3 regions of the Roseibium sp. ROS1 genome follow, and region 2 is predicted to be linked to each of the others. Evidence: riboswitches for the same ligand, from Rfam matches in the RefSeq annotation. Region 2 holds a riboswitch; each other region holds the start of a gene.
The links. Region 2 has a riboswitch for thiamine pyrophosphate ahead of thiO (glycine oxidase ThiO). Riboswitches for the same ligand answer to the same signal wherever they lie in the genome.

Region 1 (5,620 bases), on a different contig from region 2:
GTAGACATTCAAAACACTTCAAAAACGACAGGTTCAGAGTCTCTTCGTCATCGCACCGACACACTTTCAGACATTTGCCTAAAAAACAGGCACTCGAAATGTCAGTTTCCGATAACGTAATTTAACGGTGAATCGTTGCGGCTTTGCCACAGGTTTCGTGACGGAATGTGGATCTTTTGTAGGACAAGTTCCTTGATATTCCTTGGTAAAAACGCCAATCACCTTTCCTAACGGAAATCACGTCGGCACACCGTTGCGCGGTAGCCTTTCCTTTCGAAATTGAATTTTTGTCAGGAAGTTTGTCAGCAGGCGACGCGCCACTGTCCGGCCAATTACAGCTTTTCCGGCAAGGCAGGTTGCAAGCTGCGAACCGGTGGGTTGCACCGGCTCGCAGAAAGAGATGGTCTAAGACCGCACTTCATTCCTTGTTTGCAGCCTCAAGCGGCAAGCCTAGCTGTCGCGAGCTTCGAGGAAGCGGCGCATGGCAACGTCACTCCAGGGGGCAAGGCGTGCCCGCGCAGCCATATGACTGTCGTAGATCCTCTGGCTAAGCGCATCCTTGCTCGCGAACTCGGACAGCACGACTGCCGAAGTTTCCCGCAAAGCGTCCAGAACGTCGTCCGGATAAGGACGGACGGTAACGCCGTCCTCTTCCTGCAGGAGCTTCAGTGCGCCTGCATTCTCCCAATCACTTTCTGCAAGCGAGCGGCCGTTTTCTGCCTTGCAGGCCTCCAGAACGATGGCGCCAAGGTCTTCCGGCAGACCTTCCAGCGCCACCTTGTTGAACAGCGCTTCACCGGTGCCGTTGGGTTCATGGAACCCCGGCGTGTAGTAGGACTTGGCTGCTTTCTGGAACCCCATTGCCCTGTCCGACCAGGGACCTAGGAATTCCGTCGCATCCAGCACACCGCTGTCCAACGCCTGGAACAACTCTGCAGGCGGCAGGCTGACTGGCGTCGCTCCAAGCCGATGCATCACTTCGCCGCCAAGGCCCGGCATACGGATCTTCAGTCCCTTGAGATCGTCAAGAGTGTTGATTTCGCGCTTGAACCAGCCCCCCATCTGGACGCCGGTGTTGCCGGCCATTACGGGCCTTAGTCCGAACGGGGCATAAAGTTCGTCCCAAAGCGCCTGGCCGCCCCCCTGCTCAATCCAGGTGATATGCTCATGCGGCAGCAAACCGAAAGGGATGGCGGTGAAATAGACCGAAGCCGGGATCTTGCCCTGCCAGAAAAACGAGGCCGTGTGCGCCATCTGCGCCGTCCCCGCCGAGACGGCCTCGAACACGCCCAGAGCCGGCACCAGTTCCCCTGCAGCATAAAGCCGAACGCGCAGGCGACCGCCGGACATCAGCTCGATCCTGTCGGCAATGCGCTGCGCCGTGACCCCGGGCCCCGGCAGGTTCTTTGGCCAGGACGTGACCATCTTCCATTCCAGCGTCGCCTGCTCCTGCGCCACCGCCGGGGCGGCCAACGCGCTTGCACCGGCGGCGGCGGAAGCCCCCAGAAGTCCGCGACGGCTGATCCGTCCGGGTTCGGTGTTTGGCTGATCGGTCATCTCACTTGCTCCAGAACGCGTGGAAATGATGGACTGGCCCGTGACCACTGCCGATGTGAAGCGTGTCGGCAGCGGCGATGGCGGCCTGAATATAGGACTTGGCGGACCTGACGGCCGCTTCCATGTCCTGCCCCTTGGCAAGACCCGAGGCAATCGCGGACGACAGGGTGCAACCGGTGCCATGCGTGTTGTCGGTCTTGATCCGCTCTGACCTGAGCCAGACCGCATTGCCGTTGCGATCCAGAAGCAGATCGGCGCTATTCGCGCCAGACCCGTGCCCGCCCTTGAGCAGAACCGCATTGGCTCCAAGACCGAGCAGACGTTCTGCCTGCGCCTGCATTTGCGTTTCGTCCGCGGCGACGTCGCCCTGCAACATGCGGGCAGCTTCATGCAGGTTCGGGGTAACAATATCGGCCAGCGGCAGCAGCAAGGCAATCAGCGTATCGACCGCACTGTCGGCAAGCAACGGGTCACCGGAGGCAGCCACCATCACCGGGTCAAGCACAACCGGGCCTGTCTCATGTGCCCGAAGCCCTTCAGCTACCACCTCGATCGTATCGACACGCGACAACATGCCGATCTTTGTCGCCTTGACGGCAAGGTCCGAGAAGACGGCTGTCATCTGGGCCCGCACGAACTCCGGCGGCACATCATGAATGGCGCTGACGCCAAGCGTGTTCTGCGCCGTCAGGGCTGCAATAACACTGGCACCAAAGACGCCGTTTGCGGAAAAGGTCTTGAGATCAGCCTGAATGCCGGCTCCGCCGCCGGAATCCGATCCTGCAATGGTTACCGCAATTGCGGTCATGGGAACCTCCTGGGAGTAGATGCCGAAAAGCCTGCGTCAGCCGGTCTTGAGACGGGCTTCAATGTCGCGGTCAGTCAGGCAATAGAGTGCGTCGAGCAACTCCGGCACCAGACTGCCAGGCCCGCCTGACCGGCCGGCAGCGATTTCGCCGGCAATGTTGAAGACGGACAGTCCGCAAGCAGCTGCAAGCGCCCTGTCCTTTTCGATGCTCAGGAACGCTGCCAGAACCGCACCGCCGGCACAGCCGGTGGCCGTCACGCGCGACATCAGCGGATCGCCGTTGCGCAGCAGGAAATCCTCGCCGCGGCTCTCGACCCTGTCTTCCGGGCCGGTAACCGCAAAAATCGTTCCGGCCTCGATCAATGCATCGGCATCCGCCCGCTCCGGCAGGAGAGCGTTGAGTTCTTCCGGATTGAGCCGCACCAGATCCGGCTTCAGGCCCAGCAATTCGCGTGCATAGGCGCAGCGCACGGGAGACCGGTTCACGAAAACCGGATCGACACAAACCGGACGTCCGGCCGTCCTGGCAGCTTCGATCGCTAGCGGAATGGCCGCACGACGTTCCTCGTCAAGGGTGCCGAGGTTCACCAGCAGCGCATCAGCCCCGCCGGCAAAAGCCGCAACCTCCTCCCGCGCGATGGTCATGGAAGGAACGGCACCGACCGCAAGCAGCACATTGGCGGTGAAACTCTGGGCGACCGCGTTTGTGATGGCGTGAACGCGCGGCGTTTTCTGCCGCACCCTTTCCAGAAGGGTGAAGACCTGTTCGGCGCTCAGGGCCTGCGTGGAAGCAGCGACGGAAAGGCTCATGACGGCTCTCCTGCGACAGAAAGCCCGTTGCCGGTATTCCGGAAAGGACGTGTTGAAGGGAGTGGTGTGTGCATCATGATCTCAAATCCCTCCGCCGGTATCAGCCGGATCAGGTTCAAGGAGTTGGCAGGCCGCCTCTCAGCCCGGTCCAGGATGGCCGGGCACCCCCATGAGATGATTGCACTGCTAACAAGCCGGCCGTGCGATTGCAAGACCCGGCTTGTGCAGAGCGGCTACTCGGCAATTGACTGGCGGGAGTAGATAGGCGATGTCCTAGTCTGCTTTCGTGAATCTGTTGCCCGGCATGTTTGGCTGACCGAACAGCCCGGCTGATGGTTCAGGTGACACGTTCACCCCCTTCAAACACCAACTGCCCGGAGCGCCTCATGGTACCGTTTTTCGTGATGATCAAATGCCAGTTGGGCAAGACCTACCAGGTCGCCAATGCGATCGCCGATGCGGAAATTGCGTCCGAAGTCTACTCCACCTCCGGCGACTACGATCTTCTGGTGAAATTCTATGTCGATGACGGTTCGGACATTGGCCACTTCGTGAACGAGAAGGTCCACCCGATCGACGGCATTCAGGACACCAAAACCATCATTACCTTCAAGGCCTTCTAAACTCAGACCCGGAAATTTCCATGAAACTCATTAAAATCGCCGCCCTTTGCCTGCCCCTCGCTCTTGCTCCGATCGGCTCGACCGCGTCCGCGCAAGGCATGCCACCGGAGCAGATCAAGCAGATCCTGGACCTGACCAAGGCCAACTGGGTGTCATTCCGCGACTGGCAGGGCCAGGAGCTGATCTATTTCACCCACCTGGAATCCTGGAAGTGCGGCATCGACTATGTCTTCTACGGACTGAACGACGACCCGATTGAGCAGGAATGGCAACTGGAAGCCTGTGACCCGGACAACCAGAATGTCGTTCTGAAGGACAAGCCCTATCTGGAGCTGCCCCTGGGGTCGGCCCAGTCGATCAGCGTACAGCTGATCTTCAAGGACGGCACAAAGAGCGCTGTTGAGCGGTTCGAATACAAGTCGCAGTAAGGCCGTTTCCGGAAACCACCCGCATTCGCCGTCATTCCGGATCGGCGCAGTAAAGCTGCGCGCCGATCCGGGATCCAGCGCATCAGCGTGAGCAAAGCGAACTCTTCTCTCTTTGTGTAATGCCGCGCCTAAAGCGTGAAATAAGTCTGGTTTCCGGATCGGCGCACAGCATTGCTGTGCTTGTCCGGAATGACGGGGGGAAGACAGCGGGACGCGCCCTCTTGTCTCTCCCCCTACGAACGCGAAGGCGATGACGCCCGGCGTGCCTTTGTCCGGTCCAGCCCGAGCTTGTGCTCGCGGTAGATGACGAAAATACCGGCGGCAATCACGATCAGCGCCCCCAGCACCACTGCAGGCAAAGGCGTTTCGCTGAACACAACCCAGCCGACAATGATCGCCCACAGCATGTTGACATAGTCGAACGGGGCAATGGTGGAGGCATCCGCGAACCGGTAGCTCTGGGTCAGCAGGATCTGGCCGACACCGCCCGCAAGACCGATCAGCAGAAGCAGACCTGCCGTGGGCAGGTCCGGAATGATCCAGGCCTGACCCGGCAGCAGGAAACCAAGCGGCAGCGTGAGCAGCGACAATACGGACGACATGCCCGCAAACCAGGTAACGATTGTGGACGTGCGCTCCGTCTCGCACAGTTTGCGCACGGTGATCATGGCGAGCGCCGCAAAGCCGGCTCCAGTCAGGCCGATCAAGGCCCCGATCATCGAGTTGCTGTCCAACTCCGCGTCACCCAGATGCGGTGACAGCACAACCAGAATGCCGACAAAGCCGACACCGACTGCGCTCCAGCGGTAGACCCGCACCTTTTCGCCAAGGAGCAGAAACGCCAGCACCACGACGAAGAGCGGCGATGCAAAGCCGATCGCCGTCGCATCCGGCAAGGGCAGAAGAGACAACGCGGTGAAGCCGCAAACCATCGCCGTCAGGCCGACGGACGCCCGGGTAAGATGTCCCAGCGGGTTGGCCGTTCGAAAGGCGAGCCCCAACTCCCGGCGCATCGCCACCATGATCAGCACCGGAAACAGCCCGAAGAAATTCCGTGCGAACACAAGCTCACCGATCGGCACCGTCTCGGCGGCGATCTTGAGGGCCGTTGCCATGACGAAGAACACCATGGTGGAGGCCACTTTCAGCGATATTCCGATAAGAGGTGCCTGCCGGGTCATCCCGGTAGGCGCCGGAGGTCCGGAGAAACGGGACTTCTGGCTCAAGAACGCCATGACAACTTCCAGGCCCGGCTTTTCAAGGATCAATCCCACGGTGTACCGGTCCAAAAACCGTGGGAAGAACCAGTTCAACTGGCCCTTCGAGCGCTGCAGATCAAGAATCGTATCGCATGCTGGATGCGAGTAGGCAGGAATGAGGTGAAGGGCCGACAG
Region 2 (5,620 bases):
GGCGAGCCCAGGAAGCCCGGCCTGCCAACCCGCGCGTCCAGATCTCGTAAACGTGCTCAGGTGACGCCGTACTACATCTGGGGAACCCTGGCGTTGCTGGCTGCCGGTTTCGCCGTTGGCGGCCTGTTCCTGCACCTTGCCGGGCAAGGGAGTGAGGAAAGCGTTGCAACCGCCCCCTTGATGCCTGATCCGCTTTCTTCCCTGCAGACTCCGGCCAAGCAGGTGCTGCTGGCTCCGGAACCGGAACTGTCCGCGGAACTGAAACGCAGCTTCCTGGGCCAGCCGGATCAGCTATGCGACGAATTACGGTCTTTGGGGCTCGGAAATCCCGGCTGGAGCCGGGCACCTTTCAGTGAAGGCCGCTGGCAATGTGCATCCGACCTGGTGCCCTTGACCACACCCAGCGTCGACTACGGCTCGACAACCCTTTTCTTTCTGCTGCGCGGCCCATCGGAAAAAAGCATCGATTATCTGCGGCTGAAGCTGGTGGTGGAGGATCCGCGCCAGATGCAGATCGGCCTTGATGCGGTCTGGCTGGTGATCGACGCCCTCTCGCTTCGGTATGGCTGGACGGTTCCGGAAGTGTTTCGCGAGGCGGTTTCCGGGTTCAGGCAACTGGAGACGACACACCGGGGCGTGCGGCTGTCGGTTTCGCCGGAAGATCCAAATCTGACGGGGGACCCGCTGGCAAGCCAACGGCTCAACATCATTCTGGACTTTGGCGAGCCGGACCTTATCCGGCCCGCCGACAGGTTTGAAAAAGCACCGCCACTGGAAAGCGGCTGGAGTGTCAGGGCCCCGGACGGTCAGGCAAGGGAATGAACTCTTCCGCATCGCCGGGTACCGTATCGAAACGGCCAAGACGCCAGTCTTCCTTGGCCTGCTCGATGCGCTCTTTCGATGAAGACACAAAGTTCCACCAGATATAACGCCGGCCGTCCATCGGTTCGCCGCCAAGCACTACGAAACGAGCCGGCACGGGAGACGTGTTTTCGATCACCAGATGATCACTCGGTTTGAACACCAGCAGCTGGGCCGGATCGAAATTCTGGCCGGCGATGGTGATCTGGCCCGAGACCGTGTAAAGGCCGCGCTCTTCCCACCCGGCATCCAGCGGGATCTTCGCTCCCGGTTCCAGCGTGATATCGGCATAGAACATGTCGGACGCTGTCTTCACCGGTGCCTTGTGGCCATAAAGCTCGCCCGCGATAAGTTTGACTGAAGCGCCCTTGTCGGCAAATTCCGGCTGTTCTTCGGTGCCGTGGTGCTGGAAGGTCGGGTCGGTCTCTTCCAGGTGTTTAGGCAGGGCCACCCAGCTCTGCAGGCCAAACAGGGGACGTTTTTCCTGCAGGCGTTCCGGCCTCTCACGTTCGGAATGCACGATGCCCTTGCCTGCGCTCATCCAGTTCAGAGCACCGGGGGCAATCGCAATCTCCGTTCCAAGGCTGTCACGATGATACATCTCTCCTTCGAAGAGATAGGTAACTGTCGCCAACCCGATGTGAGGATGCGGGCGCACGTCGATACCGCCGCCGACCAAAAGCTCTGCCGGGCCCATCTGGTCGAAGAAGATGAACGGGCCAACCATCCGCCGCCTGGCGGAGGGCAAGGCACGTCTTACCGAAAATCCGCCGAGGTCGGATGTCCGCGGTACGAAGATCGTTTCAATCGGGTCACAGCTTGCAGCATTTCCCGGTACGGGATCAGGGCAATTCAACCAGCTCATCTGCCTCTCCATCAAAGAACATTCTGTCTTGCAAACTAGATAGGGCCAGCGAAGCCGAAGTGTCCATTGAACAGTCTGTTTCGGGTTTTCATCCCCTGCACAATCTGTATAACGACCGGCCCTTCCTTGCTTTTGTTTGGTGCGACATGAAACGCGTGATGATCGTTGGCGGCCCGGGCTCGGGTAAAAGCACGCTTGCCGTTGCCCTTGGGCGGAAAACCGGACTACCGGTCTTTCATATGGACAAGATCCACTACCGCTCCGGTTGGAACGAGCGGACGCGGGAAGAGAAAGACCGGCTGACGCATGAGGTCCATCTGAAGGATGTGTGGATCTTCGAGGGTGGTCATTCAAGCACCTATGCGGAACGTATCGAACGTGCCGACACTTTCATCTGGCTCGATGTCCCGGTAACGCGCCGCATATTTCGAGTGCTGAAACGGTCGGTGAAATACAATGGGCAAAGCCGTCCGGATCTGGCCGAGGGCTGCCCGGAGCAGTTCAACTGGCAAACTGTTGAATTCCTGAGGTTCATCTGGCGAACGAGACACTCCGCCAGAGCCAAACTGGAGCGCATCTACCGCGAACCTCCGGACCATCTGAAAGTCTATCGGTTCAGCACCCTTGCCGAAATCGACGACTTTCTGGCGCGACCCTGGCAACAAGGATGAAGGCTCATCCTGTCTCTTGACAGGTGCGCCTGACGGGCGGCACAACAGGGGCTCACCCGGGGTGCCTCCAGAAGAGGCTGAGATACTGCTGGCGCACTTGCGCAGTGCAGGGACCCGACGAACCTGATCCAGGTCATGCTGGCGAAGGGAAGGTGTTCTCGGCCAGCTGCGTTCGCCACGGCAATGCTCCAACCCGGCCACCTTTCCAAGCCGAATGTCCGAAATGCGGGACCTTTTCCGGTCCTTGCGGAGATCCGTTGAATGCAAGCGGGCTATCAAACATTCCGTGATGTCGAACGACTGACGTCCACCCTGGCAGGTGAGGCGGAATGAAGGTCGGTATCAAAGGGGCGGGTGTCGCCGGTCTGGCACTGGCACATGAGCTTGTCTCGCGCGGTGTGCGGGTGGAGCTGCTGGAAAAACACAAGGATCTCACCGCCAGTGCCTCCTGGCTCGCAGGCGGCATGTTGGCGCCATGGTGCGAGCGGGAAAGTGCCGAGGAAGATGTTCTGCGGCTCGGGCAAGCCTCCATTGGCTGGTGGAGCAAGGTCCTGCCGGGACAGGTCCGGCACAATGGCACGCTGGTTGTTGCCGCGCCGCGCGATACCGGCGAGTTAAGTCGCTTTGCTTCTCGAACCAGCGGCTTTGCCTGGCTCGATGCTGACGCGCTGGGCGCACTCGAGCCAGACCTCGCAGGCCGATTTGCAAAGGGGCTCCATTTTGCCGGGGAAGCCTATCTCGATCCGCGGCGAGCCCTCACGGCATTGCGGGCAAAGGTGTCTGAAAGCGGTGCAAAGGTGAGGTTAGAGGCGCAGCACTTCACCGCGGCGACCGATCTTGTCGCCGATTGTACCGGCATGGCCTCGCCGGATCCGCATTTGCGTCCCGTACGCGGTGAAATGCTGATTCTCCACGCGCCGGATGTCTCCCTCTCGCGGCCGGTGCGTTTTCTGCACCCGCGCATCCCGGTCTATGTCGTGCCTCGTGACAACAGTGTCTTCATGGTCGGGGCAACCATGATCGAAAGCGGTGACCAGGGAGCGGTCAGCGTTCGGTCCACCATGGAACTTCTAAATGCCGCCTACAGCCTGCATCCGGGATTTGCCGAGGCAAAGATCATCGAAACCGGGGTGGGCCTTCGCCCGGCATATCCGAACAATCTTCCTCGTCTCACGTTTACCGGCAACACGTTGTCAATGAACGGATTCTACCGGCACGGCTTCCTGCTTGCTCCGCATTTTGCCATGGAGGCGGCAGGCAGGATCGTGCAACACCTTCAGGAGAAGTCCCTTGAAGCTAACCATTAACGGCGAACCTCAGGAAGTTGTCAGCGCGACGCTGGCTGCGCTTCTGGACGAACTTGCCTATGACCATGAGTTTCTTGCAACGGCACGCAACGGCGATCTGGTTTGTGCTGAAGAACGAAGCGATTGCTTCCTTCAAGCTGGCGACCGTATCGAGATCCTGTCGCCGATGCAGGGAGGATGACGCCTATGTTTGAAGTTTACGGCGAAAGCGTTGCGTCGCGTTTCCTGCTTGGAACTGCCCAGTACCCATCACCCCAAATTCTGTCGGACGCGGTGAAGGTATCTGGGGCTGAAATTCTGACGGTGTCCCTTCGGCGCGAAACGGCAGGAAGTGGCGGAGGCGGCCGGTTCTGGGACCTGATCCGGGAACTGAACGTCAAGGTGCTGCCCAACACTGCCGGATGTCATTCGGTGAAGGAAGCCGTCACCACCGCAAAAATGGCACGCGACCTTTTTGGAACCGACTGGATCAAGCTGGAAGTGATCGGTCATCACGACAGCCTGCAGCCGGATGTCTTTGGCCTCGTGGAAGCCGCACGTATCCTGAGCGATGACGGCTTCAAGGTGTTTCCCTATGCGACGGACGATATTGTCGTCGGCGAACGGTTGCTTGAGGCGGGGTGCCAGGTGCTGATGCCCTGGTGTGCGCCAATCGGTTCGGCGAAGGGGCCGGTCAATCCGGATGCCCTTCGTGCCTATCGCAGTCACTTCAAAGGCATCCCACTTGTTGTGGATGCCGGTCTTGGCAGACCGTCCCATGCGACCGCTGTTCTGGAACTCGGTTTCGATGCGGTGCTGCTGAATACGGCTGTGGCAAAGGCCGGAGACCCTGTCGCAATGGCTAAAGCCTTTGCAGTTGCAATTGAGGCCGGTCGCCTGGCCTATGAAGCCCAACCCCTGGAACCTCGCGACATGGCGGTTCCTTCTACCCCGGTTCTCGGAATGGCGGTGTTTGAATGAAGCTCGATCCCTTTTACCTCATCGTCGACAGTTCCGACTGGATCGAGCGGCTGGTTCCGCTTGGCGTCAAAATGGTTCAACTGCGCATCAAGGACGCGAGCGACGAAGTCCTGCGCAAGGAAATCGCAGCATCCAAGAGCGCTTGCGAAAAGCACGGCTGCCAACTTGTCGTGAACGACTATTGGCAGCTCGCGATTGAGCTGGACTGCGACTTTGTCCACCTTGGTCAGGAAGACCTTGCTGACGCCGATGTGGCGGCCATTCGCAAGGCCGGTCTGAAACTCGGCGTTTCGACCCATGACGGTGAGGAACTGGAAATCGCTCTTTCTGTCGAGCCCGATTATGTCGCGCTGGGGCCTGTCTATCCAACGATCCTGAAAGAAATGAAATGGGCGCCCCAAGGCGTTGAAAAGGTCGGACGGTGGAAGCGGCAGATCGGCGAATTGCCGCTTGTTGCTATTGGCGGTCTCAATCCGGAGCGTCTGCCGGGTGTGTTCGAGAACGGCGCAGATATCGCAGCCGTTGTCACCGACATCACCCGGAATGCCGATCCGGAAGCGCGCACCAGGGAATGGATAATGGCGACAGATCCCTGGCGGTAGGTGGAGCGCGTTTCGCCTTCGGCCTGGCTAACCGAATATCGCCTTGTCGCGCGCGACTTGATCGCGCAGAAAATCCTGTGCCGCGGCGACATGGCGGAGAGGGCGCGAACTTTCATGTGTCACCATCCAGTAGGCCCGGTGAAGCTTTATCTCCGGGAGAACGGCGATCAGATCGGTATCATCGCGCGCGATAAAATCGTGAAGGATGCCGATACCGGCGCCGGACCTGACTGCTTCGGTCTGGCCGAGTGCGGAGGCGATTTCAAATCGCGCGGTCCAGTCTTTCAGGATCTCTGTGCCATAGTTCAGCGATGGCGAGTAGAGCAGGTCTTCCACGTAGCCAATAAGATCGTG
Region 3 (5,620 bases), on a different contig from region 2:
AATTCTTGTGCAGAATCCCTTCCAGGATTGAGATCTGTGACGTTAGAAGCACATTATTAAGGACTGCGGTTGCGTGCTGCGAATCACCGCACGCAACCACCTTTCGTTTTCGGCGTTCCATGTGTGTGCCGAACAAACAATCTGTGTTAGGAAAAGGGTACTGCGAGGTTCTCTGTCGCGGCGAAGTTATTGAAGAAATAGCACCGGTTTTCGAAAAACTTGCTATAAGCCTGAGAATGAAACGAAATCTCGGGCCCGCAGAACAGATCCTTGCAGTCGGCCGGTAGGCAGGAAGATGGCTGATTACTATTCAATTCTGAAGAAAACGATCGCGTCTTTACCTGAAAACAATGGTGCTGCACGCAGAAGCGTTTACAGCCGTGCGCGCAATGCCATTGTCAATCAGCTGAAAGCCTATGAGCCGCCACTGGCGCCGTCCGAGATCACGGCCGAGCAGCTGCGTCTGGAAGAAGCCATCCGCAAGGTGGAAGCCGAAGCCGCCCGCGAAAGCCTCGGTCTCAGCCCCACTGTTCCGAAGGTCGAAACGCCGACCCCGGCACCGCAGGTTTCCGCGCCGCCCGTGACACCGCCTCCGGCTGAGCCGGTGGCGGAGACTGCGCCGGAAGCGCCTGCACCGCAAGAACCTGAAACAACTGCAGCGCCGGTGTTGGATACCCCGGCTCCGTCGCCCTTGAAGGAAACCCTGACACAGGCCGAAGCGCTTGGCACAGCGGCCAGCCAGGCTGTTCACCACGCCAAGGAAGCTGCCGACCCGGGCGCTGCGCCTGTGCGCCAGGAGCCCTCTTTCGGTGGACCGGTGCAGCCGGAACAGGCTGATGATGGCCTGTTCGAGCCTGCAGATAACACCGATGCGGCCGATCCCGCCGATCAGGCTTATCCTGGCGACGAGACAGCCAAGCCGAAAGACAAGTCGGCCTCCAAGAAAAGCCGCTCCAAGCGCACCAAGCCGAGTGCTTCGGATGCGCTGCGTGGTGATTCATCCGGTAGCCGCACCGTTCCGATCGCGATTGCTGCGGGTGTCCTGCTGCTGGTGCTCCTGGGCGCCGGAGCCTATTTCCTGATGCCTGCGGGCGATGAGACAGCCGATAGCGGCAACGTGCCGGTCGCGTCTTCTTCGCAAACGCCTGTCGATACGCAGCCGGACACCACACCGGAGCCTTCGACCGCTGCCCCTGCCGGAGAAGGTGAAGAGCCTTCGAAAAACACCGACCGCCTGTTGAACGAAGGCGAGACGGATGTGGTTGCCCCGGATGCACGTACGGTAACCACGACGACGATTACCGGACAGTCTGATTCGCCTGCGCCGGCCGATACACCGCAGGTCGATACACCAGCTTCCGCTGCGCCCGAACCTTCCCAGCCGTCCATCGTGACGAGCGGAGAAAACGATCAGTCTTCTGCGACCACCGAAAGCCCGATTGCGGTGCCGGAAGACAATCTCTCGGCCATTTCGCCAGACGAAACTTCACCGGCTCCGTCCGCTACGGATGCGGATTCCTCGGTGCAGCGCTCCATCCTTTACGAAGAAGGGGAAGAGTCCGGCGGTGCCGGAACGGCTGCGCAAGGCGCTGTCGTTTGGGGTGTCGATGAAGAAACGAATCTGGACGGCAAGGCTCTCGCGGTTCTGAGCGCCTCCATTGAAATCCCCGAGCGGGATGTGAAGGTCGACATTCGCATCAAGCCGAATGACGATACTTCCTTGCCCGCCAGCCATCTGGTCGAGATCAAGTACGAGTTCCCGGAAAACTTCGCTCCGGGTGACGTCGTCAACGTGCCCGGCCTGGTCATGAAGCCTACGGAAGAAGCTCGTGGCGATGCGCTGATCGGCGCTTCCGTGAAAGTGTCTCCGGGCTTTTTCTGGATTGCCCTTTCCAGCTTGCCGAACGAGCAGCAACGCAATCTCGCCCTGCTGCGTGAACGCGGCTGGATTGACATTCCGATGCTTTACGAAAACGGCAAGCGCGGCATCCTGACCCTGGAAAAGGGAACCGCCGGTGCAGATGCCGTTGAAAAGGCGATCACATCCTGGCAAGCCGGCTAAGCGCCAGCCTGCCTCCTTTCAAAATCTGAAGAAGCCGCCTCACGGCGGCTTGCCTTTTTCCGTCACACAAGGCATGGTCCGCCTTGGTCCGAGGGGTGTTCCGGTTACCGGAGCTGAGATGGCGTAATGCCGAACCCTTAGAACCTGATCCGGGTCATGCCGGCGAAGGGACGGAATCCTTAGCCTATTCCCGGATCTCCATTGTCATTTTCGGCTTGTCCGAAGACGGGAGATCCTATGCGTACTTGTCTGCGACCACGGCGGTCGCCGCACATCCGAATGCCGGTATCGGCTTTCATGCGTTCCTGTTGGCCAATGGCGGCGGGGGCTGCGGGATGATGGCGTTTGTGAAAGCTGTTGCCAGGACCATACTCGGCCTGCTGCTGACCGTCGCAATCTGGGCGGCAATCGTCCATGTGTTCGACACCCAGCATTATATCCTGCCGGGTCCGGACCGCGTCTTTACAGCCTTTGTCAAACACGCAGGCTTCCTTCTGCATCATGCCGGCATCACCGCCTATGAGACGGTGCTCGGGTTTGTGCTGGGGGCAGCCGCCGGGGCATTGCTTTCTGTTCTTTTGTGGCTGTTTCCGATTGCTGCAAGGTTCGCCATGCCGCCCATTCTGGTGACGCAGGCCCTGCCTGTTTTCGCAATCGCGCCGATCCTGGTGCTCTGGCTTGGTTTCGGGCTGGCATCCAAGATCGTCGTTATCATCCTGGTCATCTTCTTCACGGTCACATCGACGTTTTTCGATGGCCTGCAGCGGCTTGACCCGGGTTTGTACGATCTCGCCCGGCTCTATCGTCTGTCTCGCCTGAAGGAACTCTGGTTCTTTCGCCTGCCGTCAGGCTTGCCGGCGTTTGCCTCCGGCCTGCGGGTGGCCGCGGTGTTCGCTCCCATGGGGGCGATCATCGGCGAATGGGCCGGGGCAAAAGGAGGCCTTGCCTTCATCATGCTTCAAAGCAGCAACCGGATGCAGGCGGACATGATGTTCGCCGCCCTGATCCTGCTCGCGGCGATGGTGCTGATCATGCGCTTTGCCGTGAACCATCTCACCCGACTTCTTGTTCCCTGGCAGCCGCTCACCTAGCTGCCGCTCTACGGAGGACCTCATGAAAAAACAAATCCTGTCACTAGCATTGGCGGCCGGGCTGCTGGCATCGGGGCCGGTACAGGCCAGTGAGAAACTGACCTTGCTGCTCGACTGGTTCATCAATCCGGATCACGCGCCGCTGGTAACTGCGCAGACCAAGGGTTTCTTCGAGGCAGAAGGCCTCGAGGTTGAGATCATCGAACCTGCGGACCCGGCGATGCCGCCGAAACTGGTTGCTGCCGGGCAGGGCGATATCGCGGTGTCCTATCAGCCGACGCTTCATGCGCAAATCGAGGAAGAACTGCCGCTGAAATGGATCGGTACGCTGGTGGAAACGCCCCTCAATTCTCTCATCGTGCTCAAGGACGGCCCGATACAGGAACTGAAGGATCTCAAGGGGAAGAGTGTCGGTTTTTCCGTGTCAGGCTTCGAGGACGCGATGTTGGGCCAGATGCTGCGTTCGGCCGGTTTGACCATGGATGATGTCGAGCTGGTGAACGTGAATTTCGCGTTGTCAGGCTCTCTGCTTGCCGGTCAGGTGGATGCGGTGATCGGCGCATATCGCAATTTCGAGCTCACCCAGCTCGAAATCGAAGGCAAACCCGGCAAGGCTTTCTTCCCCGAAGAAAACGGTGTGCCGATCTTTGATGAGCTGATCTATGTCGTCAACAAGGACAAGACGGACGATCCACGCTTCGCCAAGTTCCTGGCAGCCGTGGAAGCGGCCACGATCTATCTGAGCAATCACCCGGAAGAAGCCTGGAATGCCTTCATAGAAGCGTATCCGAACCTCAATGACGAGCTGAACAGGCGTGCATGGTTCGATACGTTGCCGCGGTTCGCCAAGCGTCCGGCTGCACTTGATGAAGGCCGCTACCAGCGCTTTGCGGAATTCATGGCCGAAGCCGGTCTGATCAGCAAGGTCGTGCCGGTGGAGAGCTACACGGCCGAAATCCGCTGAGGGGTTGAAGGAACGTTGCCAAGGACAAGACGGCGCTGGAGCCAGTCTCCAGCGCTTCTGACCACCGGCAAAGAAGCTCCCTCTCTCCGTCGTCACTCCGGCCAAGCGTAGTGCGAGCCGGGGCCGGGGAGGCGGAAGTCTCTGTGAGTGTCTGTGGTTTTCAGGCGATGGCTTCCGGGCTCTCCGATCCCGGATCTTCGCTGTGCTGCGTCCGGGATGACACCGGGAAGGACTTTCAAGCAAAAGAAAAGCGCTGGAGCCTGAGCTCCAGCGCTTTTATTGTTTTTTCCAGGTTCGGCTATCTCAGGCCGTGGGCTGGTCCATGGTGCGGGCGCTGTTGCGCACAGCTTTCTGAACCTTTTCGAAGGCGCGAACCTCGATCTGGCGGACGCGCTCACGGCTGACGCCGAATTCGCCCGAAAGGTCTTCCAGCGTCATCGGGTCTTCGGCCAGGCGGCGTGCTTCAAAGATGCGCCGTTCGCGCTCGTTGAGCACGTCCATTGCGTCGTTCAGCATCTTGCGACGCATGTCCAGCTCTTCCTGATTGGCAAGCAGGGTTTCCTGACTGTCGCTTTCATCGACAAGCCAGTCCTGCCATTCACCGGCATCAGCTTCCGCGCGCACGGGCGCATTCAGGCTGGCATCGCCGCCCAGACGGCGGTTCATGGACACCACTTCCTCCTCGGACACCCCGAGTTTGGTGGCAATCTCAGAGACCTGATGCGGCTTCAGATCGCCTTCGTCCAGCGCCTGGATCTTGCCCTTGAGGCGACGCAGGTTAAAGAACAGGCGTTTCTGGTTGGCCGTGGTCCCCATTTTCACGAGGGACCATGAGCGCAGGATATATTCCTGGATAGCCGCCTTGATCCACCACATGGCATAGGTCGCGAGCCGGAATCCCTTGTCCGGTTCAAAGCGCTTGACCGCTTGCATCAGGCCGACGTTGCCTTCGGAAACGACTTCTCCGATCGGCAGGCCATACCCGCGGTAACCCATGGCAATCTTGGCGACGAGGCGTAGATGGGAATTGACTAGGCGTTCTGCAGCTTCAGGGTCTTCATGCTCTTTGTAGCGCTTGGCGAGCATGTACTCTTCCTGCGGCTGAAGCATCGGAAACTTGCGGATCTCGTCCAGATACCGGCTGAGACCGCCTTCCCCTGCTGTAAGCGTCGGAACGTTCTGGGCCATAACATGCACCCCCTTTCGTCAAGTTTGCGACCCCTTCCTCCCGCTGCCCCGCAGTGATACGCAAGCAAGCCATTTTTGAGGGAAGGCGGACGCACAATAGTGTCCGTACAGGCACACAAGAGCTTCTAATATAGGTCCAAATTGGCCGATTGCATGGTCAGAAAACGAAAACGCATCCTAAAATTTTTGTAATCCGGACAAAAGATTTGCGAAATCATTCGGGTAAGGGCTCTCAAAGCGCAAGGTTTTACCATTTGCCGGGTGTTCGAAAGCCAGCAGGCCGGCATGCAGGGCTTGCCTGTGAAAACCGTTCAC

Region 1: linked by a shared signal. The riboswitch ahead of thiM (hydroxyethylthiazole kinase) and the one ahead of thiO (glycine oxidase ThiO) in region 2 are both predicted to bind thiamine pyrophosphate.
Region 3: linked by a shared signal. The riboswitch ahead of ACYQ6M_RS01010 (ABC transporter permease) and the one ahead of thiO (glycine oxidase ThiO) in region 2 are both predicted to bind thiamine pyrophosphate.

The regions. Positions count from the first base shown of each region.
Region 1 is NZ_BAAGIG010000001.1:1,239,195-1,244,814, reverse strand. It holds gene ACYQ6M_RS05620 (TRAP transporter substrate-binding protein) at 451-1,557, opposite strand; gene thiD (bifunctional hydroxymethylpyrimidine kinase/phosphomethylpyrimidine kinase) at 1,559-2,365, opposite strand; gene thiM (hydroxyethylthiazole kinase) at 2,402-3,175, opposite strand; TPP riboswitch at 3,244-3,354, opposite strand; gene ACYQ6M_RS05605 (Lrp/AsnC ligand binding domain-containing protein) at 3,562-3,798, shown strand; gene ACYQ6M_RS05600 (hypothetical protein) at 3,819-4,226, shown strand; gene ACYQ6M_RS05595 (DMT family transporter) at 4,460-5,500, opposite strand.
Region 2 is NZ_BAAGIG010000002.1:826,122-831,741, forward strand. It holds gene ACYQ6M_RS11990 (DUF6030 family protein) at 1-822, shown strand, start outside; gene ACYQ6M_RS11995 (pirin family protein) at 791-1,726, opposite strand; gene ACYQ6M_RS12000 (P-loop NTPase family protein) at 1,873-2,397, shown strand; TPP riboswitch at 2,445-2,565, shown strand; gene thiO (glycine oxidase ThiO) at 2,727-3,704, shown strand; gene thiS (sulfur carrier protein ThiS) at 3,688-3,885, shown strand; gene ACYQ6M_RS12015 (thiazole synthase) at 3,891-4,664, shown strand; gene ACYQ6M_RS12020 (thiamine phosphate synthase) at 4,661-5,266, shown strand; gene ACYQ6M_RS12025 (LysR family transcriptional regulator) at 5,294-5,620, opposite strand, start outside.
Region 3 is NZ_BAAGIG010000001.1:222,571-228,190, forward strand. It holds gene ACYQ6M_RS01000 (adenylosuccinate synthase) at 1-31, shown strand, start outside; gene ACYQ6M_RS01005 (hypothetical protein) at 296-2,062, shown strand; TPP riboswitch at 2,144-2,250, shown strand; gene ACYQ6M_RS01010 (ABC transporter permease) at 2,308-3,153, shown strand; gene ACYQ6M_RS01015 (ABC transporter substrate-binding protein) at 3,176-4,117, shown strand; gene rpoH (RNA polymerase sigma factor RpoH) at 4,421-5,305, opposite strand; gene ACYQ6M_RS01025 (RluA family pseudouridine synthase) at 5,483-5,620, opposite strand, start outside.